3 regions of the Kitasatospora sp. NBC_00070 genome follow, and region 2 is predicted to be linked to each of the others. Evidence: riboswitches for the same ligand, from Rfam matches in the RefSeq annotation. Region 2 holds a riboswitch; each other region holds the start of a gene.
The links. Region 2 has a riboswitch for cobalamin ahead of OHV05_RS21765 (ribonucleoside-diphosphate reductase subunit alpha). Riboswitches for the same ligand answer to the same signal wherever they lie in the genome.
Positions count from the first base shown of each region.

Region 1: another riboswitch for cobalamin. It lies ahead of OHV05_RS06110 (prenyltransferase/squalene oxidase repeat-containing protein); the one in region 2 lies ahead of OHV05_RS21765 (ribonucleoside-diphosphate reductase subunit alpha).
Region 3: another riboswitch for cobalamin. It lies ahead of cobN (cobaltochelatase subunit CobN); the one in region 2 lies ahead of OHV05_RS21765 (ribonucleoside-diphosphate reductase subunit alpha).

Region 1 is NZ_CP108247.1:1,289,928-1,299,848, reverse strand. It holds gene OHV05_RS06140 (isopenicillin N synthase family dioxygenase) at 1-222, opposite strand, end outside; gene OHV05_RS06135 (VOC family protein) at 349-774, opposite strand; gene OHV05_RS06130 (ECF transporter S component) at 905-1,714, opposite strand; gene OHV05_RS06125 (ABC transporter ATP-binding protein) at 1,711-3,354, opposite strand; gene OHV05_RS06120 (energy-coupling factor transporter transmembrane component T) at 3,351-4,532, opposite strand; gene OHV05_RS06115 (hypothetical protein) at 4,538-5,506, opposite strand; gene OHV05_RS06110 (prenyltransferase/squalene oxidase repeat-containing protein) at 5,506-8,313, opposite strand; cobalamin riboswitch at 8,421-8,554, opposite strand; gene metE (5-methyltetrahydropteroyltriglutamate--homocysteine S-methyltransferase) at 8,660-9,921, opposite strand, start outside.
Region 2 is NZ_CP108247.1:4,712,187-4,722,107, forward strand. It holds gene OHV05_RS21760 (ribonucleotide-diphosphate reductase subunit beta) at 1-879, opposite strand, end outside; gene OHV05_RS21765 (ribonucleoside-diphosphate reductase subunit alpha) at 900-3,335, opposite strand; cobalamin riboswitch at 3,495-3,636, opposite strand; gene OHV05_RS21770 (hypothetical protein) at 3,768-4,619, shown strand; gene OHV05_RS21775 (glycoside hydrolase family 26 protein) at 4,697-6,178, shown strand; gene OHV05_RS21780 (hypothetical protein) at 6,323-7,072, shown strand; gene OHV05_RS21785 (glycosyltransferase family 2 protein) at 7,112-8,560, shown strand; gene OHV05_RS21790 (glycoside hydrolase family 113) at 8,579-9,793, shown strand; gene OHV05_RS21795 (acyltransferase family protein) at 9,850-9,921, opposite strand, start outside.
Region 3 is NZ_CP108247.1:6,339,882-6,349,802, forward strand. It holds gene lnt (apolipoprotein N-acyltransferase) at 1-576, opposite strand, end outside; gene OHV05_RS28860 (glycoside hydrolase family 18 protein) at 841-2,184, shown strand; gene cobN (cobaltochelatase subunit CobN) at 2,498-6,109, opposite strand; cobalamin riboswitch at 6,207-6,327, opposite strand; gene OHV05_RS28870 (cobalamin biosynthesis protein CobG) at 6,487-7,689, shown strand; gene OHV05_RS28875 (precorrin-8X methylmutase) at 7,686-8,312, shown strand; gene OHV05_RS28880 (precorrin-2 C(20)-methyltransferase) at 8,309-9,817, shown strand; gene OHV05_RS28885 (YcxB family protein) at 9,875-9,921, opposite strand, start outside.

The DNA.
Region 1 (9,921 bases), 3.4 Mb from region 2:
GCTGACGGCCAGCCGGTCGGCCTCGGGGAGGGCGAAGAAGGCGTGCATGGCGTCGGTCAGCGCGGTGGTCTCCCCGGTGGTCACGCCGTGGCCGATGAGCTGGAAGAACCCCACCTCGGTGGCGGCGGCGCGCAGCGCGTCGTGCAGCCGGGCCCGGTCGTCGGCGGTGCCGTCGGCGAGCGAGAGGTCGATGACGGGGAGGCCGGTGGGTTGCGCTGTCATGGCTGCCTTCCGAGGTGGTGATTCCCCCACGGATCGTACACAGAACCAGATTATGGCCCGGAGGGGGCCTTGACCCGGTGGGGAGCCGACGGCGACCGGCCTCGGAGCGTCGGGCGGGGCGGTGTCTCAGCCCTTCCGGGGCTCGCCCCGGTAGGTGCCGAAGGCCCACAGGTTGCCCTCGGGGTCGCGCACGGTGAAGTCCCGCGAGCCGTCCGTGCCGTAGTCGGTGTCGTGCGGTTCCGCGACCACGGTGGCACCGGCGGCGACCGCCCGGGCGAACAGCGCGTCCGGGTCCTCGGTGACCACGACGTACGCGCCGAAGTGGCCCGGCCGCAGCGGCCACGGGTCCTCGTCGCTGTCCTCCTCGCGGGCCGAGCCGAGCATGATCCCGCCACCGGCCGGCCAGCTGAGCTGGGCGTGGTGCACGTGCGTCCCGTCCGCGTAGACGGCGGTGGCCTCGAAGCCGAACGCCTCGGTCAGGAACCCGATCAACGCGTGGGCGTCGTGCGCCCGCAGGCTGGGCCAGACCTGGGGCGGGGGCGGCTGGGTCATCGGATGCTCCTCGGTCGGGCCTGCGGTCGGCTGTCCGGGCTCGGGTGTTCCCGGCCCAGGGTAGGCCGGGGCCGCGCGGGCCCGGCGGATTCCGCGCCGGAGCATTCAGGTGGCGCCGCCCGCCCGGGTGTCAGTCGCCGGCCGCCGGGGTGAAGTGGACCGGGGCCTCGAAGTTGGCACGGCGGGCGGCCCGCCGGAAGACGGTCAGGACGGCCGGGCCGACGATCAGCACGCACAGGCCGGTGGTGACGGCCCGCCCGGTGTCCCAGCCGAGCGAGGTGGTCAGGTCGAAGAGCAGGTAGCGGTGCCACTGCTCGGTGAACGGCAGCCCCGGGAGGTAGGCGATCGAGCTGTTCGGGTCGAGCGAGAACGGCCAGAACGAGAGGTTCAGCAGGAAACCGAAGAGGTAGCCGGAACCGGCTCCGTAGACCGCCAGCATCACCGCCTCGGCCCGGCCCCGCAGCTTCGGCAGCAGCCCGGCCAGCAGGCCGACGAAGGCGCAGCCGAACATCTGGTACGGCATCCAGGGCCCGACACCGCCGGTGATCAGGGCGGAGGCGAACAGCGAGGTGCAACCGAGGGTGAAGCCGAAGCCGGGGCCGAACACCCGGCCCGCCAGCACCAGGACGAAGAAGACGGTCTCCACCCCGGCGGTGCCGGCCCCGAGCGGACGCAGACCGGCGTTGACGGCGGACAGCACGCCGAGCATGGCGAGCGCCTTGGCGTCGATGCCGCCAGCCGAGATCTCGGCGATCACCACGGCCAGGACCAGGACCAGCAGCGCGCCGAAGATCAGCGGCGGTGCGTACGCCGAGCCGAACTTCCCCGGGGCGACGACGAACGGCCAGAGGAAGGCGACCAGGCCGATGAACGCGGCCAGCGCCACCACCAGGCGGGCCCGCCCGGGGAGCCGGACCGCGACGCGGGCGGCGGCGGTCATCGGACGGCCTCCGTCGCGGCGAGCGCCAGGCCGACCTGACGGGTGGTCAGGTAGCGGAGCGGGGCGAGGATCTTGGCGGTCTGCGGGGCGAAGGTGGGGGAGGCGACGATCACCTCGGCGGTCGGGCCGTCGGCGACGATCTCGCCCTCGGCCAGCACCACCACCCGGTCGGCGGCCACCGCGACGAACTCCACGTCGTGGGTGCAGACCAGCACGGCGCGCCCCTCGGCGGCGAGCTGGTCGACGATGCCGGTCAGCGCCTCCTTGGCCTGGTAGTCCAGCCCCCGGGTGGGCTCGTCCAGCAGGACGACGGCGGGTGCGGCGGCCAGCTGGATGGCCAGCACCAGAGCCAGTTTCTGCCCCTCGGAGAGGTCGCGCGGGTGCGTGCCGTCGGGGATGCCGGGCGCGAGGCGGTCCAGGATCTGACGGGCCGTGGACCCGGCGTCCCGCGCCCCGTCCAGGTCCGCCTGGGCGAGCTCCTGGGCCACGGTCTCCAGGTAGAGCAGGTCGGTCGGGGTCTGCGGGACGAGACCGACCAGACGGCGGGCCTCGGCGGCGGAGACCCGCTTGGGGTCGACCGGCTTCGTCCCGGCCGTCCGGGTGACCCGGACGCTGCCGCCCTGGCGCGGCCCGGAGCCCTGCAGGGCCCAGAGCAGCGAGGACTTGCCCGAGCCGTTGCGGCCCATCAGCGCGGTGACCTGGCCGGCCCGCAGCTCCAGCGAGACCTCCCGGACGGCGACCACCCGGCCGTGCCGCACCACGATCCGTTCGGCGGACAACACTGCTGCGCCCAGGGCCGGTTCGGCGCGGGCGGGCGGGACGGGCAGCCCGGCCAGCCGATCCCGCAGCGGCCCGGCGGCCCGACGGGCGTCCCGGACGGAGAGCGGCAGCGGGCGCCAGCCGGCCAGCCGGCCGAGCTCCACCACGGGTGGGGCGATCGAGGTGTCGGCGAAGACCTCGGCCGGCGGGCCGTGCCGGACGGTGCCGTCGCCGGGCAGGTGGACGACCCGGTCGGCGTACTGGACGACCCGCTCCAGGCGGTGTTCGGCGAGCAGCACGGTGACGCCGAGGTCGTGCACCAGCCGGGTGATCGCGGCCAGTACCTCCTCGGCGGCGGTCGGGTCGAGGGCGGAGGTGGGCTCGTCCAGGACCAGTACCCGGGGGTGCGCGGTGAGCACGGAACCGATCGCGACCCGCTGCTGCTGGCCGCCGGAGAGCTCGTGCAGGCCCCGGTACCGCAGGTCGGCGAGGCCCAGCAGGTCGAGGGTCTCCTCGACGCGCTTCCGCATCACCTCGGCCGGGATGGCCAACTGCTCCATCGCGTAGGCGAGTTCCTCCTCGACCGTGTCGGTGACGAACCCGGCCAGCGGATCCTGTCCCACCACGCCCACCACGTCGGCGAGTTCACGCGGCGGGTGGTGCGCGGTGTCGCGGCCGTCCACGGTGACCCGGCCGCTGAGGGTGCCGCCGGTGAAGTGCGGCACCAGGCCGTTCACCGCGCCGAGCAGGGTGGACTTGCCGGTGCCGGTCCGCCCGACCACCAGGCAGAGTTCACCCTCGGGCACGGTGAGGTCGACCTCGTGCAGCACGGGGTGGTCGGCGCCGTCGTAGCGGATGCCGACCTGGTCGAAGCGGATCACTGGGTCACCTCGGTGGGCGTGCGGTCGGTACCGGCCTCGGCGGCCGTCCGGGGTCCTGGCAGGGCGGCCGGGGCGGCGGGACGGCCCGGCGGCGGGGCGATGACCCCGGCGAGGCCCGCCAGCAGCAGGGCGGCCACCGGCACGGGCGGCAGTCCGGGCCAGGTCAGCGGAGAGAGGGAGGGGTTGAGGTCGGTCGCGTCGTACCCCACGGTGACGCACAGCAGGGTCGCGGCGACCAGCCCGCAGGCCGCGACGCCCCACTCGGCGAGCCGCCACGGGTCCGGCCGGTAGCTGGTGCGCCGCACCCGGCGGCCGCCGAGCAGCAGACCCCCGGCGCAGAGCGCCGAGCCGACGGCCAGCGCGGGCAGCCCGAGCGCGGCGGGCGCGGTGCCGTCGAGCAGCCCGTACATCCCGGCGCACAGGCCCGTCATGCCGAGCAGCATCAGCGCGCCGGTGATCCGGCGGGACGCCCGGGTGGCGGTGCCGGCCCGGCCGTAGCCGCGCGAGTCCATCGCGGCGGCCAGGTGCAGCGAGCGCTCCAGCGCGTCCTCCAGGACCGGTACCACGATGCTGCGCAGAGCGCGGATGCCCTTGCTCCGGCCGGCTCTCAACCGTCGTGCCCGGACCACGCGTTGGACGCTCTGGACCAGTTGGGGCGCGACGCTGAGCGAGACCGTGACGGCGACGCCCAGCTCGTACAGCGCGCCGGGCAGCACCCGCAGGGCCCGCTTCGGGTTGGCCAGCGTGTTGGCCGCGCCGATGCAGCAGAGCAGGCAGGCCAGCCGCAGTCCGTCGGTGGCGGCCGAGAGGGTGGCCTCCAGGGAGACCGGGCCGCCGATCTGGATGCCCGCGTACCAGGCGGGGGTGGGGAGGTGCGGGAGCGAGAAGAGCATGTGGTCGTGCGGGGTGATGCCGGTGGCGAAGATGCACCGGAAGGTGACCCGGATCGCCACCACGGTCAGGGCCAGCCAGAGGTAGTACTTGAAGCCTCGGGCCCACGGGGCCTCGGTGCGGCGGGCGGTGACGACGTAGCCGAGCACGGCCAGCACCAGGAACAGCAGCAGCGGGTTGGTGGTCCGGCTGGCGGCGGTGCCCAGTGCGAGGGCCCAGATCCACCAGGCGACCGGATGGAGGTCGCGCGGGACCCGACGACCGGCGGAGGTGGGGAGTCGGGGCACCCGGATCACTCGGCCTGTCGTCGTCGGCGCAGTGCCGTGAGCCCGGTGGCGACGCCGAGCGCCACCACCAGGGCGACGCCGACGACGGCCGGGGCGATCGAGCCCGCCGAGTGCGGGGCGTCGGCGGTGGGTGCCGCGTCCACGGGCGTGGTGCCGGGGCTCGGTGCCGCGGTGGGGCTCACGGGGCCGGGTGCCTCGGTCGATCCGGACGGGGTGGGCGTCGGCGTCGGCTCGGTGGAGGTGCCGGGTGTGGGTGACGCACCGTCGGACGCGGTGGTCCCGCCGGGCTGCGGGGTACCGGCGCCCGCTGTGGCGGGCTTGGTGCCGCTGCCGCCGCTCGAACTACCGCCGGTGGTAACACCGTTGCCGCCACCGGCGGGTGGGGTGGTGGGCCGTTCGGGAGCGGGGCTCGGGGTGGTGCCGCCGGGGGCGGTGTTGTGGGCGCGGACGGTGTCGGGCGAGATGGTCGGCCGTCCCTCGGTCCCTTCGATGTCGGTGCCACCGAAGATCCACAGGTCCACGCTGCCGGGCTTCGGCTTGTAGCTCATCGCGCCCAACTGGCTGTAGGACCAGGTGTCCTGGCCCGGATCGGCGTGCCAGTAGGACCAGTAGGCCGCGGCGGGCGGGGTGAGCACGCACTTGTCCTGGTCGGGGGTCGGGTACTGCTTGCCGCCCTGGTGGCCGCTGTAGCCGATCCGGCAGATGAAGGCCGGGCCGTCGTGGCCCGTGCCGGTGGTCTTCCAACCACCTTGGTTCAGCAGGGCGTAGCCGGTGGTGGGGGTGGTGCCGCAGGAGCGCAGCAGCGGGCCGCCCCAGTGGCCGAAGTCCACCGCGAGCACCACCCCGGAGGTGGTGGTGCACTGGTCGATCGGCAGCGGCGAGGCGGTGGCCGGGGCCGCGCCCGCGCCGAGCCCGCCGAGGGCCAGCGCGAAGGTGGTGCCGGCCGCCCCGAGCAGCCTGCCCGGTCGGCGGATCACTGGTGACGCCCGGGCTTGGTGGCCGTCCGACGGCGGGTGGCGACCAGGATGGCGCCGCCCGCGACGGTGAGCAGCACGGCGGGGCCGACCAGACCGAGGACGTCGGTGCCGGTCCAGGCGAGGTCCGGGTCCTGCGGGCCGGCCGTGCTGTCCACGGGGCTTTCGGTGGAGGGTAGTTGGGTGGTGCTGGTAGCGGCTGCCGAGGGGGAAGTGGAGGCGGACTCGGACGGCGAAGCCGACGGCGGGGTCGAAGCGGAGGGAGAGGGCGACGTCGATGCCGAGGGCGAGGGCGAGGGCGAGCCGCTCGGGTACGGGGGAGTGGCGCCGAGGTCCCGCTTCAGCGTGCCGAAGGAGATCCCGGTGACGCCGCCGAGCGCCTGGGTGGAGGCGCGGACGTCCGAACCCTGCTGGCCGGAGGCCGCGACGTCGAAGCCGCCGTCGCCGTTCTGCCGGTCGGCGAGGAACTCGACCGCCTTGGCGATCGGTCCGGCGTAAGCGGCCTGACGGAGCGTCATCCCCTGCACGGCCAGCGCGGCCGAGTTGGTCGAGTTCCCGGCCGCGCCGGGGAAGCCACCGTCGGTCTCCTGCTTTCCGGCCAGCCAGGCCAGGCCCCTGTCGACGGCCTGGGCCGCCTCGTCGCCGGGGACCAGCGAGAGGGCCATCACGGCCATCGCGGTGCTGTCCACGTCGGCGTCGCCGGTGGCCGGGATCAGGCTGGGCCAGGAGCCGTTCGGCGTCTGCAGGCCGCGCAGGTAGGCGATCGGTGCGGCGGCGTTCGCCGTGTCGCCCGCCCGCAACTGGGCCAGCACCCCCAGGGACTGGGAGAACACCGAGGTGGCCCAGGTGTAGTTGCCGGCCTCCGCGCAGCCGAGGGTGTCGTCGGCGCGGGCGCAGATGGCCGCGTCGAGGGCGGCGATCAGGTCGTGGCCGCCGAAGTTGCGCGGGTCGCGGCCGACGATCTCGGCGAGCAGCGCCTCCTTGCCGATGGCGCCGCCGCCCGCGTACTCGGTGCCGATGCCGGTCCAGTCGTCGACGGTGCGGTCGTTGCCGTCCTTGCCCTGCTGGTCGAGGAAGTCGACGATCCGGCGCAGCGCGGTGTCGTCGGTACCGGTGGCGGCCAGCGCGTAGGCCCCGTCCACGGTGAGCCCGAAGTCGGCGAACCCGGAGTCGGGGAACGCCTCGTAGTAGTGCCCGCCGAGCAGGTGGGCCGGGTCGGTGAGGTAGCTGCCGCCCTTGGCGAGGTCCGGCGTCCTGGCCGGCTTCGGGATGGGTGGGGTGTCGGTGCCGGGGTTGTGCGAGACGGTGCTGAGGTCGGTGCCGGTCAGGGCGAGGACGGCCTGCTCGGTGGCGGGGACGTCCGAGTCGGGGGTCCACTCGTCGGGGGCGAAGCCGCCGTCCTTGTTCTGACGGGTGCCCAGCCACGCCTTGGCGGCGGCCCGTTTGGCGTCCTGGCCGGTGGCCTTGAGGGCCTGGGCCGCCGTCGCGGTGCTGCCGGTGTCGCCGGAGGCGCCGACGTAGGGGACGTACGAGCCGTCGGCCTGCTGGCCGGCGCCGAGTTGGGCGGCCGCCTGCTGCACCGTCAGGTCGTGGCCCCCGGCGGCACGCAGGGCGAGGACGGCGAGGGAGGTGCCGGACGGGTCGGACTCGCAGTGGCCGCCTGCGACGATCATGGAACCGGCGATGCCGCCGTCCGCGCACCGGAGCGCGTCGAAGCGGGCGAGCGTCGAGCCGGGCGGGGTCACCCCGCCGCGCAGCAGGGCGATCACGCCGAACGCCTGCACCCAGGGCGAGGCCGCGCCGTGGAAGTCGCCTGCGGCGGTGCACTTGCCGTTCTCGCCCTGGCCGGTGCACACGTGGTCGGTCAGCGCAGCGAGCAGGTCGTGGCCGCCGAACGCCCGGGGGTTGCCGCCGGTGCTTTCGGCGACCAGGGCCAGCAGGGCGGCGGCGCGGGAGTCCGGCGTGGAGCCCGGGCCGTCCGGGTACAGGAACTCGTCCGTGTGTGCCTGGAGGTACGCGACCACCTTGCGCAGGGCCGGGTCCTGGGTGCCGGCCGCCGCCAGCGCGATGGCGGTGAAGGAGGTCCGGGGGAGGTCGGGGCCCTCGAACGCGACGTTCTCCAGGTGGTCGCCGCCCACGAGTCGGCCGGCCAGCCAGGCCGCCGCTGCGGCGGGGTCCCCGGCCGCAGGCGGAGTGCTGGGACTGGGCGACGGCGAGGCGGACGGGGACGGGCTCGCGCTGTTCTTCGCCCGGACCGAGTCCGGGGTGAAGGACGGTGCGCCGTCGGTGCCGCCGACGTCGGTGCCGCCGTACACCCAGGCCTCGACCTCGCCCGGCTCCGGCCTCTGCGTTCCCGCGCCGAACTGGCTGTAGGTCCAGCCCTGTTGGCCGGGCTCGGCGATCCAGTACGACCAGTAGGCGGTGGCCTGCGGGGTGTTGACGCAGTTCTCCTCGGCCGGGGTCGGGTACTGGGCGCCGTTGCCGAAGGTGCCGGTGCCCAGGCGGCAGACGAAGGCGGGGCCGTCGTGCTCGGTGCCGGTGGTGGTGAACCCGGCGTGGTGCAGCAGGTCCATGCCGGTGGTGGGGTGGGCGTCGCAGCCCCGGACCACGCCGCCGCCCCAGTGGCCGAAGTCCACGGCGACGATCGCGCCGGTGCCGGCGGTGCAGTCCTCGATCGGGTCGGCGGCGGCGCTGTCCGGGTGGCCGAGCAGCACGGTGCCGCCCGCGGCGACCGCGACGGAGGTGGTGAGCAGCAGGGACGCCAGTCCCCGGCCTCCCTGACGCGTACGAATGCTGCTGACCCTCACGGCGACTCCTCGATCGGTCGGCGCTGGGTGGGACGGCGCAGCCGACAGGCTCCGAGGAGGAGAGGGTTCCTGCTGGACCGCGTCGTAGTCCGCGACGACGCACGTAGTGCTGACAAGCACCTCGCCGTAGGCATTCCGGCTCACCCTCCCCGGTTGGGGCGGGTCCACGGTTGCGGGTCAGCGCCGGATTCGGACCGGCTTCCCCTACAGGTGAGGATGAAAAGCGGTTCATCAGACCATGGGGCCGCGCGGCCAGTCAACGAGGCGTCATATCGCCTTCGACACATCGTCGCCGGTCCCGGGGCGGGGGCGCCGTGGCAGGCGCCTCCGCCCCGGGCGCCGGGGCTCAGTCGGTCAGTTCGGCCCGGACCAGGTGGGCGGCCGCGACCAGGCTGTCCAGTGAAGCCCGGGTCTCCGGCCAGCCCCGGGTCTTCAGACCGCAGTCGGGGTTGACCCAGAGCCGATCAGCGGGGATCGCCGCCAGGCCCGCGCGGAGCAGGTCGGCCGCCTCGGCGGTGCTGGGCACCCGGGGCGAGTGGATGTCGTAGACACCCGGGCCGACCTCGCGCGGGTAGCCCGCCTCGGCCAGCTCGTGGGCGACCTCCATGTGCGAGCGGGCCGCCTCCAACGAGATGACGTCGGCGTCGAGTTCGTCGATCGCGGTCATGATCGCGCCGAACTCCGCGTAGCACATGTGGGTGTGGATCTGGGTGTCCGCCCGGACCCCGGAGGTGGAGAGCCGGAACGCCTCGGTGGCCCAGGCCAGGTACGCCGGACGGTCGGCCGTGCGCAGCGGCAGGGTCTCCCGCAGGGCGGGCTCGTCCACCTGGATCACGGCCGCGCCGGCCGCCTCCAGGTCGGTGACCTCGTCGCGCAGGGCGAGCGCCACCTGGCGGGCGGTGTCGCCGAGCGGCTGGTCGTCGCGGACGAACGACCAGGCCAGCATGGTGACAGGACCGGTGAGCATGCCCTTCACCGGACGGTCGGTCAGTTCCTGGGCGTAGCGGAACCAGTCGACGGTCATCGGGGCGGGCCGGGAGATGTCACCCGCCAGCACCGGCGGCCGGACGTACCGGGTGCCGTAGGACTGCACCCAGCCGTGCCGGGTGGCCAGGTAGCCGGTCAGCTGCTCGGCGAAGTACTGCACCATGTCGTTGCGTTCGGGCTCACCGTGCACCAGGACGTCCAGGCCCGCCTTCTCCTGGTAGGCGATCACCTCCCGGACCTCGGATTCCATCCGGTCCCGGTAGCCGGCCTGGTCGAGCCGGCCGGCCCGCAGGTCGGCCCGGGCCGTGCGCAGCTCGGTGGTCTGCGGGAACGAGCCGATCGTGGTGGTCGGCAGCAACGGCAGGCGGAGCCGGGCCCGTTGGGCGACGGTCCGCTCGGCGTACGGCTGCGGGCGGCGGCCGTCCTCGGCGGTGGTCGCCGCGACCCGGGCCCGGACCGCCGGGTCACGGGTGACCGCGGAACCGGCCCGGGAGGCCAGGTCGGCACGGTTGGCGGCCAGGTCGGCCGCGATGGTGTCGGTGCCCTCGCGCAGGCCCCGGGCGAGCAGGGTGACCTCGGCGGTCTTCTGCTCGGCGAAGGCCAGCCAGCGGGAGATCTGCG
Region 2 (9,921 bases):
GTTGCTGGAGCCGTACCGGATCGGCATGCCGAGACGGGCCAGCCGCTGGTCGGCGACCGCCTGCAGGTACTCCCGCATCGAGGCGGTGTTCATCCCCGGCAGGCCCTCGCCGCAGAGGTCCTCGGCGAACTGGAGCTCGGCCTCGACGGCTTCCTCCAGCATCTCGGTGACCTGCTTGGCCATCTGGTCGTCGAAGAGGTCGGGCTCCTCCTGGCGGACGGTGTCCACCACCGAGAAGGCGAAGTCCATGTGCATGGACTCGTCCCGGAACACCCAGTTGGTGCCGGTGGCCAGACCGTGCAGCAGGCCCCGGGACCGGAACCAGTACACGTACGCGAAGGCGCCGTAGAAGAACAGGCCCTCGACGCAGGCCGCGAAGCAGATCAGGTTGAGCAGGAAGGCCCGTCGGTCGTCCTTGCTCTGCAGCGAGTCGAGGTGGTCGACCGCGTTCATGTACTTGAAGCAGAACTGCGCCTTCTGGTGGATGGAGGGGATGTTCTCCACCGCGTCGAAGGCCGCCGCCCGGTCCTCGGGATCGGGCAGGTAGGTGTCGAGCAGCGTCAGGTAGAACTGGACGTGCACGGCCTCCTCGAACAGCTGCCGGGACAGGTAGAGCCGGGCCTCGGGCGAGTTGATGTGCTTGTAGAGGCTCAGCACCACGTTGTTCGAGACGATCGAGTCACCGGTGGCGAAGAAGGCGACCAGGCGGCCGATCATGTGCCGCTCGCCCTCGCTGAGCTTGGCGAGGTCGGCGACGTCGGAGTGCAGGTCCACCTCCTCGACGGTCCAGGTGTTCTTGATCGCGTCGCGGTACTTGTCGTAGAACGACGGGTACCGCATCGGACGGAGCGTCAGCTCGAAGCCCGGGTCGAGCAGCATCTTCTCGCGGTCGGTGGTGCTCACTGGCAGGCCTCGCAGGACTCGGGGTTCTCCAGGGAGCAGGCGAGCGCCGCCTCCTCCTCCGGAGTGAGGGTGGTCGGGGTCGCCACGACGACCGGCGCGGACGGCGCCGGGACGACGGCCTTCGCCCCGGAGGAGGAGGCGGCCTGGGCGATCCGGGTGGCCGGGCGCGAGCGCAGGTAGTAGGTGGTCTTCAGACCGACCTTCCAGGCGTACGCGTACATCGAGCTCAGCTTGCCGATGGTCGGCGCGGCCATGAAGAGGTTCAGCGACTGGCTCTGGTCGATGTACGGCTGCCGGGCGGCGGCCAGGTCGATCAGCGCCCGCTGCGGCAGCTCCCACGCCGTGCGGTAGAGCGAACGGACCTCGGTGGGCAGCCAGTTGAGGTCCTGCACCGAACCGTTCGACTCGCGCAGCGCGTCCCGGGTCTGCGCGTCCCAGACGCCCAGCTCCTTGAGCTCGCGGACCAGGTACGGGTTGACCTGGAGGAACTCGCCGGAGAGGGTCTCGCGCTTGAACAGGTTGGACACCTGCGGCTCGATGCACTCGTAGACACCGGCGATCGAGGCGATGGTCGCGGTCGGCGCGATCGCCAGCAGCAGCGAGTTGCGCAGGCCGGTCTCGGCGATGGTGGCGCGCAGCGCCTCCCAGCGCTCGGTCCACTGCGGGGCGGTCTCGAAGTGGTCGACGTGCAGCTGGCCACGGGCGGCGCGGGTCTCCGCGTACGCCTCGTGCCGGCCGAGCTGCACGGCCAGCTCGCTGGAGCGCTCGTAGGCGACCAGCATGATCCGCTCGGCGATCAGGGTGGAGAGCTGCTTGGCCTCGGCCGAGTCGAAGTCCAGCCGGAGCTGGAAGAAGACGTCCTGCAGGCCCATCACGCCCAGGCCGACCGGGCGCCAGCGGGAGTTGGAGGTGCCCGCCTCGGTGGTCGGGTAGAAGTTGATGTCGATGACCCGGTCCAGGAAGGTCACGGCGGTGCGCACGGTGGCGTCCAGCCGGTCCCAGTCCATCGCGTTCAGCAGGTCGGCCGCGGAGGCGCCGATCGCCACGTGGGCACCGAGGTTGACCGAGCCGAGGTTGCAGACCGCGGTCTCGGAGTCGTCGGTGACCTCGATGATCTCGGTGCAGAGGTTCGAGGAGTGCACGGTGCGGCCGGGCACGGCGGTCTGGTTGGCGGCGCGGTTGGAGGCGTCCTTGAAGGTCATCCAGCCGTTGCCGGTGGTGGCCAGGGTGCGCATCATCCGGGCGTACAGGGTCTGCGCCGGGATGGTGCGGACGGCCTTGCCCTCGGCCTCGGCCTTCAGGTACGCGGCGTCGAAGTCGGCGCCCCAGAGGTCGACCAGCTCGGGCACGTCGACCGGGGAGAACAGCGACCAGTCGGCGTTGGCGTTCACCCGGCGCATGAACTCGTCCGGGATCCAGTGCGCCAGGTTCAGGTTGTGGGTCCGGCGGGCCTCCTCGCCGGTGTTGTCGCGGAGCTCCAGGAACTCCTCGATGTCGGCGTGCCAGGTCTCCAGGTACACGCAGGCGGCACCCTTGCGGCGGCCGCCCTGGTTCACCGCGGCGACCGAGGAGTCCAGGGTGCGCAGGAACGGGACGATGCCGTTGGACTGGCCGTTGGTGCCGCGGATCAGGCTGCCGCGCGAACGGATCCGGCTGTAGGAGAGGCCGATGCCGCCGGCGTGCTTGGAGAGCCGGGCGATCTGCGCGTAGCGGCTGTAGATCGAGTCCAGGTTGTCCAGCGGCGAGTCCAGCAGGTAGCAGGAGGACATCTGCGGGTGCTTGGTGCCGGAGTTGAAGAGGGTCGGCGAGGAGGTCAGGTACTCCAGCCGGCTCATCAGGGTGTAGAGCTCGGCCACCTCGGCCACCGACTGCTCGGTGTCGCCGACCGCGAGACCGGCGGCGACCCGGAGCAGGAAGTGCTGCGGGGTCTCGATCACCTTGCGGGTGATCGGGTGGCGCAGCAGGTACCGGGACTGCACGGTGCGCAGGCCGAAGTACTCGAAGCGGTCGTCACCGCGCTGGTCGATCAGCGCGTCGAAGGCGTCGGCGTGCTTGGCCACCAGGGCGGCCGTGACGTCGCCGATCAGGCCCTCGGTGTGGCCGACCACGATCGAGGCGGAGAAGGAGAGCGCGCCCTGGCCGATCGCCTCGTCCTGGATCTCCAGCGCGAGCAGGCGGGCGGCGAGCTTCGAGTACTGCGGGTCCTCGGCGATCATCGAGGCGGCAGCCTCCACGGCCAGTCCGCGCAGCTCGGCGAAGTCCGAGTTGGCGTTCCGGCCGCGCAGCGCAGCGGCCGCGACGTGGCCGGGGTCCACCTGGGGCAGGTCGATGCTGCGGTCGGTGAGCAGCCGAAGCAGCGCAGCACCTGGATCGGTCTGGGCGGAGTCGGCAGAACCCTGGGAGGGCAGGGCAACTGAGGCAGCGATGGTCAAGGCGCTTCTCTCCTGGCGGCGGCGGTCGGCGAGGGGCACCGGACCCGTCAGGGCGCAGGGGAAGGCAGCGCGGAACACCTCACGGCGCGCGCGAACCACCCCCCGGCCCACCCGCGAGGCCCGGACGATACTGCTGTGCTGCATGGCGACTGCGGGGAAGCCCTGTGGCACACGGTCGGCAGGTCATCGGACTTGCGGGAACCTGCTGGAGGAGCCCGCTCACCGCTGCGGGGCAGTCCCGGAATCACACCGGGTTCCCCTGCGTCGACAGCGAAAGCGAGCATACATGTAGTGGTGCCTGGCTCGTGTAACCCCACATCTTGTGTCGTGTCGTGTAGCGCATGAGTAGCCTGCAGTGACCGGCGGCGTGCCGTGCCGGACCGTGGGACACCTCTGTCCAGCGGATTGGGCGATGGCCTAGGATCTGCGCTCATGAGTGATGGGGCGGGAATGAACAACGGTGGATACGGTCCGCCGCCGGGGCAGGGGCAGTCGTCGTACCCGCAGTATCCCGGGTACGGGCCGCCGCCGACCGAACCGAACTGGGAGCAGCTCGCGGAGCAAGCCGCGGGCGAGCAGCGTCGGAAGACCCGCAACCGGATCCTGTTGGGTGTCGGTGCGCTGCTGGTGGTCGGCGCGCTGACGGCGGTCGCGGTGACCGTGTCGCGCTCCGGCAAGGACGACCCGATCGCCCTCCCCAGCCAGAGCGCCTCGCCCAAGGCGTCCGGACCGGCGAAGCCCTCGGCCTCGGCCGGCGAGGACGAGAGCACGAAGGCGATCTGGGACGTCACCACCGACAAGGCTCCGGTCACCTCGACCGCGTTCTTCCCGGAGGACTCGCTCACCATCAACGGTCACACCTGGGTCCGCCGCGCGGTCGCCACCACGACACCGTGCTGGAACGCCACCATCGGCGGCCTCGGCGACGTGATCGCGGGTCAGGCCTGCCAGCAGGTGTTCCGGGCGACCTACGCGTCCGGCGACAGCGCGATCGTGGTCGGCGTTGCGGTGTTCGACAAGAAGCTCCAGGCGGAGACCGCGATGACCAAGTACAAGGGGCACATCAAGGGACTCCCGGCCGACGACGTCAAGGAGTTCTGCCAGACGGTCGGCTGCGCCAGTACCCACGGCTCGCTCGGCCGGTTCGCCTACTTCACTTCGGCCGGCTCGGCCAAGGCCGGGGGGACCACGGCTGACCAGACCGCGACCGACAGTGGCCCGGCGTTCGCCGACCACCTGCGTGAGCTGTTGACCCAGCGCGCGCTGTCACAGCCCCACAGCTGACAACGGGAGACGCGGGGTCGGTCGCCTCGCCTCGCCCCGGTACTGTCTCCCTGTCGGGATGATCAAGCGTCAGGGGGATGGGTGTGATACCGGCGGGGGTGCTGCGGAGCAAGGCCGTCAAGGTGACCGCGGCGGGGCTGGCCGTCGCCGCTCTGTGCACGGCGGTGATCGCGGTCAGCTCGGACGATCCGCTGCCGGGACCGGTTGGGCTGGCGCCCTTGCCGACCCTGTCCGGACCGCCATCCTCCCGAGCACCCCGGGTGCCGACGGCCGAGCTCGGAAAGGTCCTGCTGGAGCGGGACCCGAAGGCTTCGCCCAACGCCCGCTCGGTCTACCAGATGCTTGCGGACCTCGAGCGGGACGCCCGTGCGGGGAAGCCGCGCGGCACCGTCGTCGGCCAGCACGTCGAGGTGCAGAACGAGCTCTACAACCCCTCGTACGGTGACTACGCGGGGACCAAGACCGCCGGGTACTACTACAAGAAGGCGATCGACATCACCGGCAAGCTGCCGGGATTCGTCGAGGCCGACCTCGGTCCCGGCTACGGACAGAGTACTTGGGGGGTGGGGAACCCCCGGTCCTACTCGAAGGACAAGTGGCCGTCCTGCTCAGCCAAGTGGCAGTACGCCGACGACGCCGTCGACCTGCTGACGGCGGTGTGGTCCGGTCACCCGCGTCCGGACGACGGGACCTACGGGGCCAGTGGCGTGCAGCAGAACTGCGACGGCACCACCACGATGCTCCCGGACAACGGTGGTGGCCCGGCAGGCATCGTCGGGATGTCCTTCCACGAGCCCTACCCAGGCTCGCCGACCAAGTCCTTCGACCGGGTGCTGTGCGAGAACTCGCCTGCGGCGACCGACCGCGGCTGGTTCGGCCGGGTGGTGGACGAGAGCTCGGGCACGGCCGAGAACCGGGCTCTGATGGAGGACCTGCGCTACCTGGCCGACCACCTGGAGTACCTGGCCGCGCACGACGTTCCCGTTCTGTACCGGCCGTACCACGAGATGAACGTGCCGGGCTGCAATCGGAGTTTCTGGTGGTCGGGACAGTCGGGCACCGATTTTCAGAAGCTGTGGAAGATCACCTACCGCTACCTGGTGGAGACCCGGGGACTGCACAACCTGATCTTCGTCTGGACCCCGGTCTCCTGGGACGGCGCCCCCGGCGTCGACCCGTGGGGCTACTATCCCGGCGCGCAGTACGTCGACGTGGTCGGGGTGGACGACTACAGCGGCAGCCCGCGGGACCCGATCGGCACCGGCGAGGTGTGGACCAAGCGCTACTACGACGGTCTCGCCGCGTACAACAAGCCCCGGATGCTGGCGGAGTCCTTCGCCGTACCGGTGAACTCCCGGCAGAAGGACACCCTGAAGCGGACACCCTGGACGGTCTGGACGGTCTGGGGGCAGTCGCTGACGGAGAAGAACGTGACGCCGGGCCAGGTGGTCAACTCCAGGGCCGACGTCAAGGAGACCTACAACAGCCCGATGGCGATCACCGGGGGCTACGGGCGCTTCGGGGTGAACTTCGACTGGTCCGCCCTGCACATGGGATGAGTTTGGTAACGATCCGCGGCCCTGTGCATACGAGTGCGGGTTGTGACGGATCAATGTGGGAACCTTTTTGGGTTTGACCGATCCGACGGCTGCCCACTACCGGGTCCGGCCGGGGGACTGCGATCTGAGGGAAGGTGAGGTCCGGTGTCGACTTCGGTGCTGGGGTACGCCGGCCGACACGTACGTACGGTCGGCTGGGTCGCCGCCTGTTGGGGCGTGGTGCTGCTCCTCTGGTCGGCCTACAACTGCTTCTGGCAGGTGGGCTTCACCACCTTCGTACAGGGGATCTTCTACTACGGGGTCAGCGACGGTGCGGCCCAGGCCGAGACCAACGGGCTCAACTACGGGGTGATCTACCTCGGTTCGGCCTGGCTGATCCTCAACGAGCGGTACTGGGCCAGGGGCGTGGTGATCGGCGTCGCGCTGGTCGAGGGCTACAACCGCCTGCGCAGCCTGACCGGTGCGCTGTTCGACGCCCCGCAGCGGGAGTGGTTCACCGGTACCACCGAGGGCTTGCTCAAGCTGCTCACCTTCGTCGTCGGCCTGTCGGTCACCACGGTGTTGGTCGTGCTGCTGACCAGGTCGTTCCTCGGCGAGAGCAGCCAACCGACCCGTGCCCGGGTGGACTTCGCCCCACAGCCCGCATTCCAGCAGCCGTACGGTCAGGGGCCGGCCTTCGGCCAGGCACCGCAAGCCGGGTACGGATATCCGCAGCCGTTCGCCCCGACCCCTCCCTTCGCCCCGGCCCCGCCGCAGTCGGCCTGGGGCGGGCCGCAGCAGCAGCCGGTGCCGCACGACGGCCCCGCGCAGGCAGCGCCGGTCCCGCAGCAGGCCGCTCCGCAGGTTGCCGCCGATCCCTCACCGATCGCGCAGCCGACCGAGCCGACCGCATAGCGGACCGTCGGAACCCCGTTCACAGGAGTCTGGACTGACATGACGACAGCGCCCGTGCGGCCCGTGCCCGCGATCTCCCGTGAGGCGAAGCGGCTGGCCGAGCGGCACCAGGACTGGAAGCCCGGCCTGCTCCCGTTCTACATATCCTTCCTGGTGATCTTCGGTTTCTCGGTCTGGTCGTTCGTTCCGAACCCGAGCCCGCTCGGTTGGGTGCTGACCATCGTCTGGTCGATGCCCGTGATGGGCGTCCTGATCGGTTTCCAGGGCGTCCTGATGGTTCGTCGGCGGCTTCGGAAGGTGGCGCAGATGGTGCCGCCGGCCCCGGCCGAGGACGACTTCCTGATCGTGCTGGTGCCCACCATCGGCCGGCACGACACCTATCCGGCGCTGGAGCGCTCGGTCCTCTCCTACGTTGACCACCTGCCGGCCTACTTCCCGTGGCTCCGGGTGGAGATCCTGACCGAGGAGGGCTGCGCAGCGGGGGAGAAGATCGACGAGCTGGCGGCTCGCAGCCCGTTGATCCGGGTGGTCACCGTCCCGAAGACGTACCAGACTCCGAACGGCACCAAGTTCAAGGCCAGGGCCAACCACTACTCGCACGAACTCCGGATTGCCGAAGGCGACGCGGAGGACGACGTCTGGGTCCTGCACATGGACGACGACACCGGTGTGGGCCCGGACACCGCCGCCTCGGTCGCGCAGTTCATCAACCGTCAGCGCAGGGCCGGCGACGACGCCAAGCACATGGCGCAGGGGATCCTGACGTACCCGCGGGAGAACGCGGTCAACACCTTCACCTGGCTGGCGGACGCGATCCGCCCGGCCGACGACATCGCGCGGTTCCGGGCGATGACGGGGACCGGCACCCCGACTGCGGGGGTGCACGGCGAGCTGCTGCTGATGCGGGCGTCCATCGAAGCGACCATCGGGTGGGACTTCGGGCCCGACACGATCGTCGAGGACGCTCAGCACGCCCTGAACTTCTGCACCCGCTACCCGGGCCGCAGCGATTGGTTCAACGGGCGTTGCTACGGCGCTTCGCCGGCCGGTCTGAAGGACTTCATCAAGCAGCGCGAGCGGTGGGCCTGGGGCCTGGTGGCGCTCTGCTTCAACCGCTCCATCCCGTTGAAGTACCGGGTCTTCATCGGCTTGGGCATGGTCAGCTGGGTGCTCGGCCCGCTTCAGCACGTCGGGCTGATCCTGTTGATCGCCTGGTTCACCGGGACGATGAACACCTCGCCCGTCACCCAGTCGGTGGTCTTCATCTGGGCGATCAACTTCGCCTACGTGATCTGGACTTACTGGGAGGGCCTGCGCCTCAACGCGCTCTCCTCGGCCAGCTACCGGCGCAAGTGGTGGGAGCCGATCGCGATCGTCGCGCTGATCCCGGTCTTCTCCTTCCTGGAAGGACTCGGTGGACTGCGTGGACTGATCAAGTTCCTCCGCCGCGAGGAGAACCAGTTCGTCGTCATCGCAAAGCCGGCCTGAGCAGGCTCAAGGAATCTCGTGAAGCGTCTCGTCATATTCGCGGCCCCGGTGCTGGTCGTCGGGGTCACCGTCGCGGTGCCGTTCGTGTTCGGCAACCATCCGCTCAAGTTCGACAAGGTGGCGGCGAGGAGCGGGAGTTCGATCTCGCCCGATCCTGGCCCCGGGGTGGTCGTCGCCGGGTCCGGCGGGCAGTCGCCTGCCGCCAGCCCGAGTCCGTCCGACACCTACCAGGGGCCCAGAGTGGCCAAAGCCTGGCAGCAGGGGGCGCCGGAGTGGGGCATCCAGGTCTACTGGCTGGACGACCCGGCGGACCCGGAGAACTTCGTCCAGGGCAAGGCCGACCGCATCATCCAGTACGTGGTGGGGCTGAAGGCCAACTCGATCTCGATCTCCTTCCCGTTCTACACCGGTGGCAGGACCTCCAACGAGCTGTTCACCGAGCCGACCTCACCGACCCCGGACCGGCTGGCACTCCTGGTGGACGCCGCGCACCGGGCGGGGCTGCGTACGGTCATCCGGCCGATCCTCGACGAGGTCGTGTTGAAGCCGCAGGCCGGTGGGTGGCGCGGCAACATCACACCCTCGGACCGGACCAGGTGGTTCGCCTCGTACAGCAAGCTGCTCACCCCGTACCTGAAGATGGCTGCCGAGCACCAGGCCGAAGCCTTCACCATCGGCACCGAGCTCAACTCGCTGGAGGGCGACCCGTCCTGGCAGGGTCTGATGGATCAGGCCAAGGGCCTCTTCCCCGGTCGGATCGGGTACGACAGCAACTGGGACAACTACGTCAAGGGACAGATCCAGGTGCCGGCCCAGGAGATCGGGGTGGACGCCTACTTCCCGGCCAGGAAGTCCACCGACGACGCACCGGTCTCCGAGCTGGTGGCGTCGTGGAACACCTGGCTGGACAAGAAGGGCAAGGGGCCGCTGCCGGGAACCACGTTGACCGAGGTCGGCATCCCGGCTCAGCAGGGCGCCTACCAGGCGCCCGGCGACTTCTACACCCGCCGGGCGGCCAACAACGAGGTGCAGGCCCGCTGGTTCGCCGCTGTCTGCCAGGTCGCCAACGAGCGCAAGCTGGGCGGGGTGTACTTCTGGTCGGCGTACTTCGGCACCGACCCGAACCAGAAGGCGGAGGAGGACACTCCCCGGATGGAGTTCGCGGGACGGTCGGCGACCGAGCAGGCAATCCGGGATTGCTTCAGCGGCGACTACCAGGTCCCGGCGCACTGACCGCACGGCTCGGGCCCGGTACCGGATCATTCCGGTACCGGGCCCGAGCCGTGCGGTCAGCCCGGATTGGGGGTTCCACTGGGCTTGCCGGCCGGGCGGCTCGAACTCGGGGTGCCGGACTTCGGTTT
Region 3 (9,921 bases), 1.6 Mb from region 2:
CACCGCCAGCAGCCGGACCGGGAGCCGACGGCCGGTCAGCAGGATCAGCACCCCCACGTTGGCGGCCACCACCGCCGCGCTCACCAGCCACGCCCCGCCCACCGAGGCCAGCCCGAGCACCGCCGGGTGCTGCCACTGACTCGCACCGAGCAGCGCCCACGGCCCGCCGAGCGCGTGCCAGGACCGGACGAACTCGGTGCTCACCCAGACCGACGGCACCACCAGCAGCGCGAGCGCGGCCCGCCCCGGGGTGGCCGGTTGGTGCAGCAGCCGGTGCACGGCGAGCCCGACCGCACCCTGGAGCGCCCCGAAGACCACCGCGAGCGCGAGCAGCCCCGGGCCGATCGACGGCACCAGCCAGTACATCGCGGTCAGGATGAACCCCGCCCCGAACCACCAGCCCCGGACCGCCGCCTCCCGCCCGGTCGCCGCCCGCCGCATCAGTTCCAGCCCGGGCACCAGCGCCACCCAGGCCAGCCACGCCAGACCGGCCGCCGGGAAGGTCAGCACGGGCAGCGCCCCGGCCAACACCGAGGCGTACCGGGCGGGCTGGCGGAGCGAGGCAGGCGGTCTCATGCCCCCACGCTAGACCCGTCCCGCCGGAGTCGGCGGGACCACCGCGCCTCGGGCCGGGGCCGACCGGGGGCGCCGGCCCGACGGTGCCGGTTGCTGGTTCGTCAACTACCTTGTCCGGTCCAGGACTCGGCGAGGGGCGGGGTGGGCCTGTCAAGAGGCCGGGCCGGGAGTTCTGCATGGCGGACAACCGGTTGACGCCATTGGTTCAGACCAATACTTTCCCTGCAGCACAGCTCCGCACAGTTCTCACAGGAACGAGAGCCAATGCCTCACCGATCCATCACCAAGCTGACCGTCGGCGCCACCGCGGCAGCCCTCGGACTGCTCGTCTCGCTCGCCCCCGCCGCCAGCGCGTCCTCCTCCGGGGGCGGCGAGCACGGACAGTCCGGCCCGTACACCTACAAGCGGGTCGGCTACTTCACCCAGTGGGGCATCTACGGCCGCAACTACCAGGTCAAGGACCTGGCGACGAGCGGTACGGCGGGTAGGCTCACCCACATCAACTACGCCTTCGGCGCGATCGGCGCGGACGGCAAGTGCCTGGTGGGCAACGTGCCCGGCGCCGACCCGTGGGCCGACTACGTCCGCCCGGTGGACGCGGCCAACTCGGTGGACGGCACCGCCGACACCGCCGAGCAGAAGCTGGCGGGCAACTTCAACCAGCTCCGTGAGCTGAAGGCGAAGAACCCCGGCCTCAAGGTCATGATCTCGCTGGGCGGTTGGAGCGGATCCGCGCACTTCTCCGACTCGGTGCGCACCGACGCCTCCCGCAAGGCGCTGGTCGCCTCCTGCCTCGACACCTACATCAAGGGCAACCTGCCCGTGGACGGCGCCCGCGGTGGCGTCGGCGCCGCGGCCGGCCTGTTCGACGGCATCGACCTCGACTGGGAGTGGCCCGGCTCCGAGGGCGCCCCCGGCAACGGCATCCGCCCCGAGGACAAGCAGAACTTCACCAAGCTGGTGCACGAGTTCCGGGTCCAGCTGGACGCGTACGGCAAGTCGCTGGCCAAGCGCAAGCACTTCGACCTGAGCGCGTACGCCCCCGCCAACCCGGCGAAGATCGACGCCGGCTTCGAGGTCGCCAAGATCACCCGGGACTTCGACTTCGTCAACCTGCAGGGCTACGACTTCCACGTCTCCGGCGAGAAGACCACCGCCCAGCAGTCCGCGCTGTTCGCCAAGAAGGGCGACTTCAGCGTCGACCAGACCGTCAACGACTGGCTGCGGCGCGGCGCCCCGGCCAAGAAGCTCGTGGTCGGCATGCCGTTCTACGGCCAGGGCTGGACCGGCGTCACCGGCGGCGGCAACGGTCTCGACCAGCCGGCCACCGCCCCCGCCCCCGCGACCTGGGTCGCGGGCACCGAGGACTACAAGGCCCTGAAGAAGCTCGCGGACTCCGGCACCTACCAGGTCCACCGGGGCATCGGCAGCGCCTGGCTGTTCGACGGCACCACGCTCTGGACGTACGACGACCCGACGGTGCTCCGTACCAAGGCGGCCTACGTCCAGCTGCGCGGACTGGGCGGCGCCATGGTCTGGGCCCTGGACGGCGACACCCCGAACGGCGAACTCTACGCCGCCATCGACCAGGGCCTCAGCCACCGCTGACGGCTCCGCCAACCCTTTTGGCAGGTGCTTCGGAAGAGTCAGGGGCTCGGGGCCCTGTTGATGTGCGGCTCCGCCGCGTGGGCGACGCCGACCTTCTGGCAGGTGGTTCAGCACAGCAGGGGGCTCGGGGAACTGCGACGCCGGCCTCGGAAAAGGTGATCGTCGCGTAGGTGGTCAGGCACTTTCGCAGTGACCCCGGCGCCAGATCTCCTCGCAGTTCCCCGAGCCCCTGCACCGTAGATGCCCGAGCGCCTGGAAAAAGTAGAGCGCCTGCCTGCGCCCCGCGAGTTGGGGTGCAGGCAGGCGGGTTGGGTCAGGCGTCGCCTTCGAGGTCGCCCTCGGTTTCGAGGAAGGCGGTCCGGAGGGCGTCGATCAGGGCCGGGTCGGGCTCGGCCCAGAGCCCGCGCTCGGCGGCCTCCAGCAGGCGTTCGCTGATGCCGTGCAGGGCCCAGGGGTTGGCGCCGCTGAGGAACTCGCGGTTGGTCGGGTCGAGCACGTACTCCTGGGTGAGCTTCTCGTACATCCAGTCGGCCACCACGCCGGTGGTGGCGTCGTAGCCGAACAGGTAGTCCACCGTGGCGGCCATCTCGAAGGCGCCCTTGTAGCCGTGCCGCCGCATCGCCTCGATCCAGCGCGGGTTGACCACCCGGGCGCGGAAGACCCGGGCCGCCTCCTCGGTGAGGGTGCGGGTGCGGACCGTCTCCGGCCGGGTCGAGTCGCCGATGTAGGCGGTCGGGGCCTTGCCGGTGAGGGCACGCACGGTGGCCACCATGCCGCCGTGGTACTGGAAGTAGTCGTCCGAGTCGGCGATGTCGTGCTCGCGGGTGTCGGTGTTCTTGGCCGCGACGGTGATCCGCTTGTAGGCGGTCTCCATCTCCTCCCGGGCCGGGCGCCCGTTCAGCTCGCGGCCGTACGCGTAGCCGCCCCAGACCGTGTAGACCTCGGCCAGGTCGGCGTCGGTGCGCCAGTCCCGGCTGTCGATCAGCTGGAGCAGGCCCGCGCCGTAGGTGCCCGGGCGGGAGCCGAAGATCCGGGTGGTGGCCCGGCGTTCGTCGCCGTGCTCGGCCAGGTCGGCCTGGACGTGGGCCCGGACGAAGTTCTCGTCCTCGGCCTCCTCCTGGGCGGCCGCCAGCCGTACCGCGTCGTCCAGCAGCGCCACCACGTGCGGGAAGGCGTCCCGGAAGAAGCCGGAGATCCGCAGCGTGACGTCGATCCGGGGGCGGCCCAACTCGGCGAGCGGGACGGCCTCCAGGCCGGTGACCCGGCGGGAGGCGTCGTCCCAGACCGGCCGGACGCCGAGCAGCGCGAACGCCTCGGCGATGTCGTCACCGGCGGTCCGCATCGCGCTGGTGCCCCAGAGCGAGAGACCGACCGAGGGCGGGAACTGGCCGTCGTTGTCGGCCTGGTAGCGGTCCACCAGGGACTGCGCCAGCGCCTGCCCGGTCTCCCAGGCGAGCTTGGAGGGGACGGCCTTCGGGTCGACCGAGTAGAAGTTGCGGCCGGTCGGCAGCACGTTCACCAGACCGCGCAGCGGCGAGCCGGACGGGCCCGCCGGGACGAAGCCGCCGCCCAACGCGTGCAGTACGGCGTCGAGTTCGTCGGTGGTGGCGGAGAGCCGGGGGACCACCTCGCGGGCCGCGAAGTCGAGCACCTCGCGCACCGCCTCGGGGTGCCCGGCCGCGACCTTCTCGACCGCCGACGGGGCCCAGTCCTCGGCCTCCATCGCCTCGACCAGCGCCCGGGCCTGCGCCTCGGCCGCGTCGGTGGCGCCCAGGGTGAGGGCCGCCTCGTCCAGGCCGAGTGCCTCGCGCAGGCCGGGCAGCGCGCTGACGCCGCCCCAGATCTGCCGGGCCCGCAGGATGGCCAGCACGATGTTGACCCGGTCCACCCCGGCCGGGGCCTGGCCGAGCACGTGCAGGCCGTCCCGGATCTGGGCGTCCTTGATCTCGCACAGCCAGCCGTCGACGTGCAGCAGGAAGTCGTCGAAGCCGTCGTCCTCGGGGCGCTCCTCCAGACCGAGGTCGTGGTCCAGCTTGGCGGCCTGGATCAGGGTCCAGATCTGCGCCCGGATCGCGGGCAGCTTGGCCGGGTCCATCGCGGCGATGTTGGCGTGCTCGTCGAGCAGTTGCTCCAGCCGGGCGATGTCGCCGTACGACTCGGCCCGGGCCATCGGCGGCACCAGGTGGTCGACCAGGGTGGCGTGCGCCCGGCGCTTGGCCTGGGTGCCCTCGCCCGGGTCGTTCACCAGGAAGGGGTAGACCAGCGGCAGGTCGCCGAGCACCGCGTCGGGGCCGCACTCGGCGGACAGCGCGGCGGTCTTGCCGGGCAGCCACTCCAGGTTGCCGTGCTTGCCGAGGTGGACCACCGCGTGCGCGCCGAAGCCGCCGTCGGCCTGCGCCGCCTCGATCCAGCGGTAGGCGGCCAGGTAGTGGTGGCTCGGCGGGAGGTCGGGGTCGTGGTAGATCGCCACCGGGTTCTCGCCGAAGCCGCGCGGCGGCTGGATCAGCACCAGCAGGTTGCCGGAGCGGATGCCGGCCAGCACGATGTCGCCGTCCGTGTTCTGCGAGCGGTCCACGTACAGCTCGCCGGGGGCCGGGCCCCAGTGCTCCTCGACCTTGGCGCGCAGGCCGGCCGGGAGGTCGGCGTACCAGCGCCGGTAGTCGGCGGCCGGGATGCGGACCGGGTTGCGGGCGAGCTGGTCCTCCGTCAGCCAGTCCTGGTCGTAGCCGCCGGCCGCGATCAGCGCGTGGATCAGCGCGTCGCCCTCGTGGCCGTCCTCGGTGTCGAGGTCCAGGCCGGGCACGGCGGTGCCGATGTCCATCCCCTCGGCCCGCAGCCGGGCCAGCAGCCGCATCGCGGAGGCCGGGGTGTCCAGGCCGACCGCGTTGCCGACCCGGGCGTGCTTGGTCGGGTACGCGGACAGCACCAGCGCCAACCGCCGCTCAGCGGCCGGGACATGGCGCAGCCGGGCGTGCTTGACCGCGATGCCCGCGACCCGGGCGGAGCGCTCGGGGTCGGCGGCGTAGACGGTCAGGCCGTCCTGGTCGAGCTCCTTGAAGGAGAACGGGACGGTGATCAGCCGGCCGTCGAACTCCGGCACCGCGATCTGGGTGGCGGTGTCCAGCGGGGACAGGCCGTCGTCGCTGGCCTCCCACTGGGCGCGGGACCAGGTCAGGCAGAGCGCCTGCAGGATCGGACGGTCCAGCGCGGCCAGCGCACCGGCGTCCCACGCCTCCTCGTCGCCGCCGGCCTGGGCGTCGGCCGGGCGGGTGCCGCCCGCCGCCAGCACCGTGGTGACCAGCGCGTCGGCCTGGCCCAGCTCGGCCAGCAGCTCGGGCTCGGCACCGCGCAGCGAGGCGCAGTAGAACGCCCGGGCCCGGGCGCCCTGGTCCTCGATCGCCCGGCAGAGCGTCTCGACGAAGGCGGTGTTGCCGCTCATGTGGTGGGCGCGGTAGTAGAGCACGGTGACCAGCGGGCCGTCGTGCTCGGCGGCCTGACGCTCCAGCGGACCCCAGGCGGGGGCGGAGGCGGGCGGCTCGAAGCCGTGGCCGGTGAGCAGCACGGTGTCGGAGAGGAAGGCGCCGAGCTCGCCCAGGTTGGCCGGCCCGCCGTGCGCGAGGTAGGCGTGCGCCTCGGCGGCCAGGCCGGCCGGGACGGTGGAGAGCTCCATCAGCTGGGCGTCCGGCGCCTGCTCACCCGTCAGCACGATCACCGGGCGCGGCCCGGCGAGCAGCGCGTCCAGGCCCTCCTGCCAGGCTCGGCGGCCGCCGAGCAGCCGGACCACCACCAGGTCGGTGCCCTCCAGCAGCGCGGGCAGGTCCTCGACGCCGAGCCTGGCCGGGTTGCCCAGGCGGTACGGGACCGGGCCGGCCGAGGAGCGGGCGCTCAGCAGGTCGGTGTCGGAGGTGGAGAGGAGCAGGATCATGCGAGGGCCCTCCCGGCCGTGACGACGCCCCGGGACGGGCAGAGGACTCGCGAGGAACTGCGACAGCGCATGGTGAAGCCTTCCTCGAGGTCCGCGCCCCGGGCAGTGTGAGGACGGCAGGAGTTCCTGGCTCCCACGGCTGAGCCGTGGTCACAGTGGCGGGACCGCACCGGTTTCGCACCGGTTTCCTCCACTTTGCCGTCGCTGGCGGTGGTTGGGCTGGCAGGCCCGTCCGGTCAGCATCGTACGGGGTGCGCCCCGGCTGCGGACCAGGGCCGGGGGGAGTGCGGAGGGTGATACCGATCATGGCCGGTAGCTGCGGGTACGTGATGCACCGGACACCGGCGAAGGCGCCGATGGTCGGTATGCTCGCCGCCATGCCACCCACGCCTGCCGCTGCCGAAGCACGTCCCGGTCCGCCCGACCGGGCGGGTGGCGACGCCTGTCCGGGGGCGCTCCGGCTGCATTCGGCCGACGACGGTGCGCTGGCCCGGGTCCGGCTGCCCGGTGGGTTGCTGACGGACCGTCAGGCGAGGGTGCTGGCCGGGATCGCCGAGCAGCTGGGCGACGGTGCGCTGGAGCTGACCTCGCGCGGCAACGTGCAACTGCGTGGCCTGTCCGCCGACTCGGGTCCGGAACTGGGCGCCCGGCTGCGGACGGCCGGGCTGCTGCCGTCCGAGACCCACGAGCGGGTCCGCAACATCGTCGCCTCCCCGCTCGCCGGGCTGGACGGCGCCGGGCACGCCGACCTGCGCGGCTGGCTGACCGAGCTCGACCGGCGGCTCTGCGCAAGCGAGTTGGCGGCCGGACTGGCCGGGCTCTTCCTGTTCGCGCTGGACGACGGACGCGGGGACGTCGCGGCGCTGGACGCCGATGTGACATTGATCGCAACCCCCGGCGGCGGCGCGCTGCTCCGGCTCGGCCGGGCCGACACCGCCCGCCGGATCGCGCCGGGTGACGAGGTGTCGGCCGCGCTCGGCGCCGCCGAGGAGTTCGTCCGGGCGCTCCGCTCGACCGGCACCGGAGCCTGGTTCGTCCGGGACGCCCCCGACCTGCTCGACCCCGGCAGCGTCCCGCTGCCCGCGGTGACCTGCGACCCGCCGGAGCCAGGCCCGTTCGCGGGCGGCCTGGTGGTCGGCACCCGGTTCGGGCGGCTGACCGCCGGGCAGCTGCGCCGGCTCGCCGACGCCGCCCCCGAGCTGCGGATCACCCCCTGGCGCAGTGTGGTGCTCCCGGGCGCCACCGGCCCGGCCCCGGACGGCCTGCGGGCCGAGCCCGGCTCGGCCTGGGAGCGGGCCACCGCCTGCACCGGCGCACCGGGCTGCGCCAAGTCGCTGGCCGACGTCCGGACGGACGCGGCGGCGGCGCTGGAGCGCGGCGTACCCGGCCTGCCGGTGCACTGGTCGGGCTGCGAGCGGCGCTGCGGGCACCCGGCGGGCCAGTGGGTGGACGTGCTGGCCACCGGGCAGGGCTACCGGGTGACGGCGCATCACGGTGCCGGGTATGACGGACAGACCTCGCAGGACCTGACAACGGAGCAGATGGCCGAGGCGGTAGCCGAGGCCCGGAGGACCACGTGATCGAGTACGAGAAGGACGGCGCGGCCATCTACCGCGAGTCCTTTGCCACCATTCGGGCCGAGGCCGAGCTGGCCCACCTGCCGGCCGACGTCTCCCAGGTCGTGGTGCGGATGATCCACGCCTGCGGGATGACCGACCTGGTGCGGGACGTGCTGTACTCGCCCCGGGTGGTCGCTGACGCGCGGGCCGCGCTGCGGGCCGGGGCGCCGATCCTGTGCGACGTGTCGATGGTCGCCAGCGGGGTCACCCGCAAGCGGCTGCCCGCCGACAACCAGGTGATCTGCACGCTCTCCGACCCGGCCGTCCCCGGGCTGGCCAAGGAGCTGGGCAACACCCGCAGCGCCGCCGCGATGGAGCTCTGGCTGCCGCACCTGGAGGGCGCGGTGGTCGCCGTCGGCAACGCGCCGACCTCGCTGTTCCGGCTGCTGGAGCTGATCGAGGCCGGTGCGCCGCGTCCGGCCGCCGTGATCGGCGTCCCGGTCGGCTTCATCGGCGCGGCCGAGTCCAAGGAGGCGCTGGCCGCGCACCCGGCCGGCCTGGAGCACCTGGTGGTGCGGGGCCGGCGTGGCGGCAGTGCGATGGCGGCCGCGGCGATCAACGCGATTGCGAGCGAGGAAGAATGACGGAGCGTACGACCGGTCTGCTGTACGGCGTCGGGCTCGGCCCCGGCGACCCGGAGCTGGTGACCGTCAAGAGTGCCCGGCTGATCGGCGAGGCCGACGTGGTGGCGTACCACAGCGCCCGGCACGGGCGTTCGATCGCCCGCTCGATCGCGGCGCCGTACTTCCGCGCGGGCGTGATCGAGGAGAAGCTGGTCTACCCGATCACGGTGGAGACCACCGACCACCCCGGCGGCTACCGGGGCGCGCTGGACGAGTTCTACGAGCAGGCCGCCGCCCGGCTGGCCGAACACCTGGACGCGGGCCGCACGGTGGTGGTGCTGGCCGAGGGCGACCCGCTGTTCTACGGCTCGTACCAGCACATGCACAAGCGCCTCGCGCACCGCTACCCGACCGAGGTGGTGCCCGGGGTGACCTCGGTCAGCGCCGCCGCCGCCCGGCTGGGCAAGGCGCTGGTGGAGGCCGATGAGGCGCTCACCATCCTGCCCGGCACGCTGCCGGAGGAGGAGCTGACGGCCCGGCTGGCCTCGGCCGACTCGGCTGTGGTGATGAAGCTCGGCCGGACCTTCCCGACCGTACGGCGGGCGCTGGAGCGCTCCGGCCGGCTGGCCGAGGCGTACTACGTGGAGCGGGCCACCATGCCGGGCGAGCGCACCGCGCCGCTGGCGGAGGTGGACCCCGAGTCGGTGCCCTACTTCTCGGTCGCCGTGCTGCCCAGCCGGGTCGCGGCCGGTGCCTCGGCGCCGGCGTACCAGGGCCCCGGCGAGGTGGTGGTGATCGGCACCGGACCGGCCGGACCGCTCTGGCTGACCCCCGAGGCACGCGGTGAACTCGCCGCCGCCACCGACCTGGTGGGCTACACCACCTACCTCGACCGGGTGCCGGTCCGGGTCGGGCAGCAGCGGCACGGCTCGGACAACAAGGTGGAGGCCGAGCGGGCCGAGTTCGCGCTCGACCTGGCCCGGCGCGGCCACCGGGTCGCGGTGGTCTCCTCCGGCGACCCGGGCGTCTTCGCGATGGCCACCGCCGTGCTGGAGGCGGCCTGCGCCGATCCGTACCGCGCGGTCCCGGTACGGATCGTCCCCGGCATGACGGCCGCGCACGCGGCCGCCTCCCGGGCCGGCGCCCCGCTCGGCCACGACTACGCGGTGGTCTCGCTCTCGGACCGGCTCAAGCCCTGGGAGGTGGTGGCGGCCCGGCTGCGCGCCGCCGCCGCCGCCGACCTGGTGCTGGCGCTCTACAACCCCGGCTCGCAGTCCCGCACCACCCAGGTCGGGCTGGCCCGCGACCTGCTGCTGGAGCACCGCGCCGCCGACACCCCGGTGGTGCTGGCCCGCGACGTCGGCGGCCCGACCGAGCGGGTCCGCACCGTGAAGCTCGGCGAGCTGGACCCGGCCGAGGTCGACATGCGGACCATCCTGCTGATCGGCTCCTCGCAGACCCAGGCGGTGGCCAGGGACAACGGCACCGAGGTGGTCTGGACGCCGAGGCGGTACCCGGAGGTCTGATCCGGAAGGTGGGGAGCGTGCGACCGTTCGTGCGCTCCCCACCGAGCCGGTCCACCGTCAGCGGGCGCCGGTTCCGGCGGCCTTGTCGTGCCGGGCGACGAAGG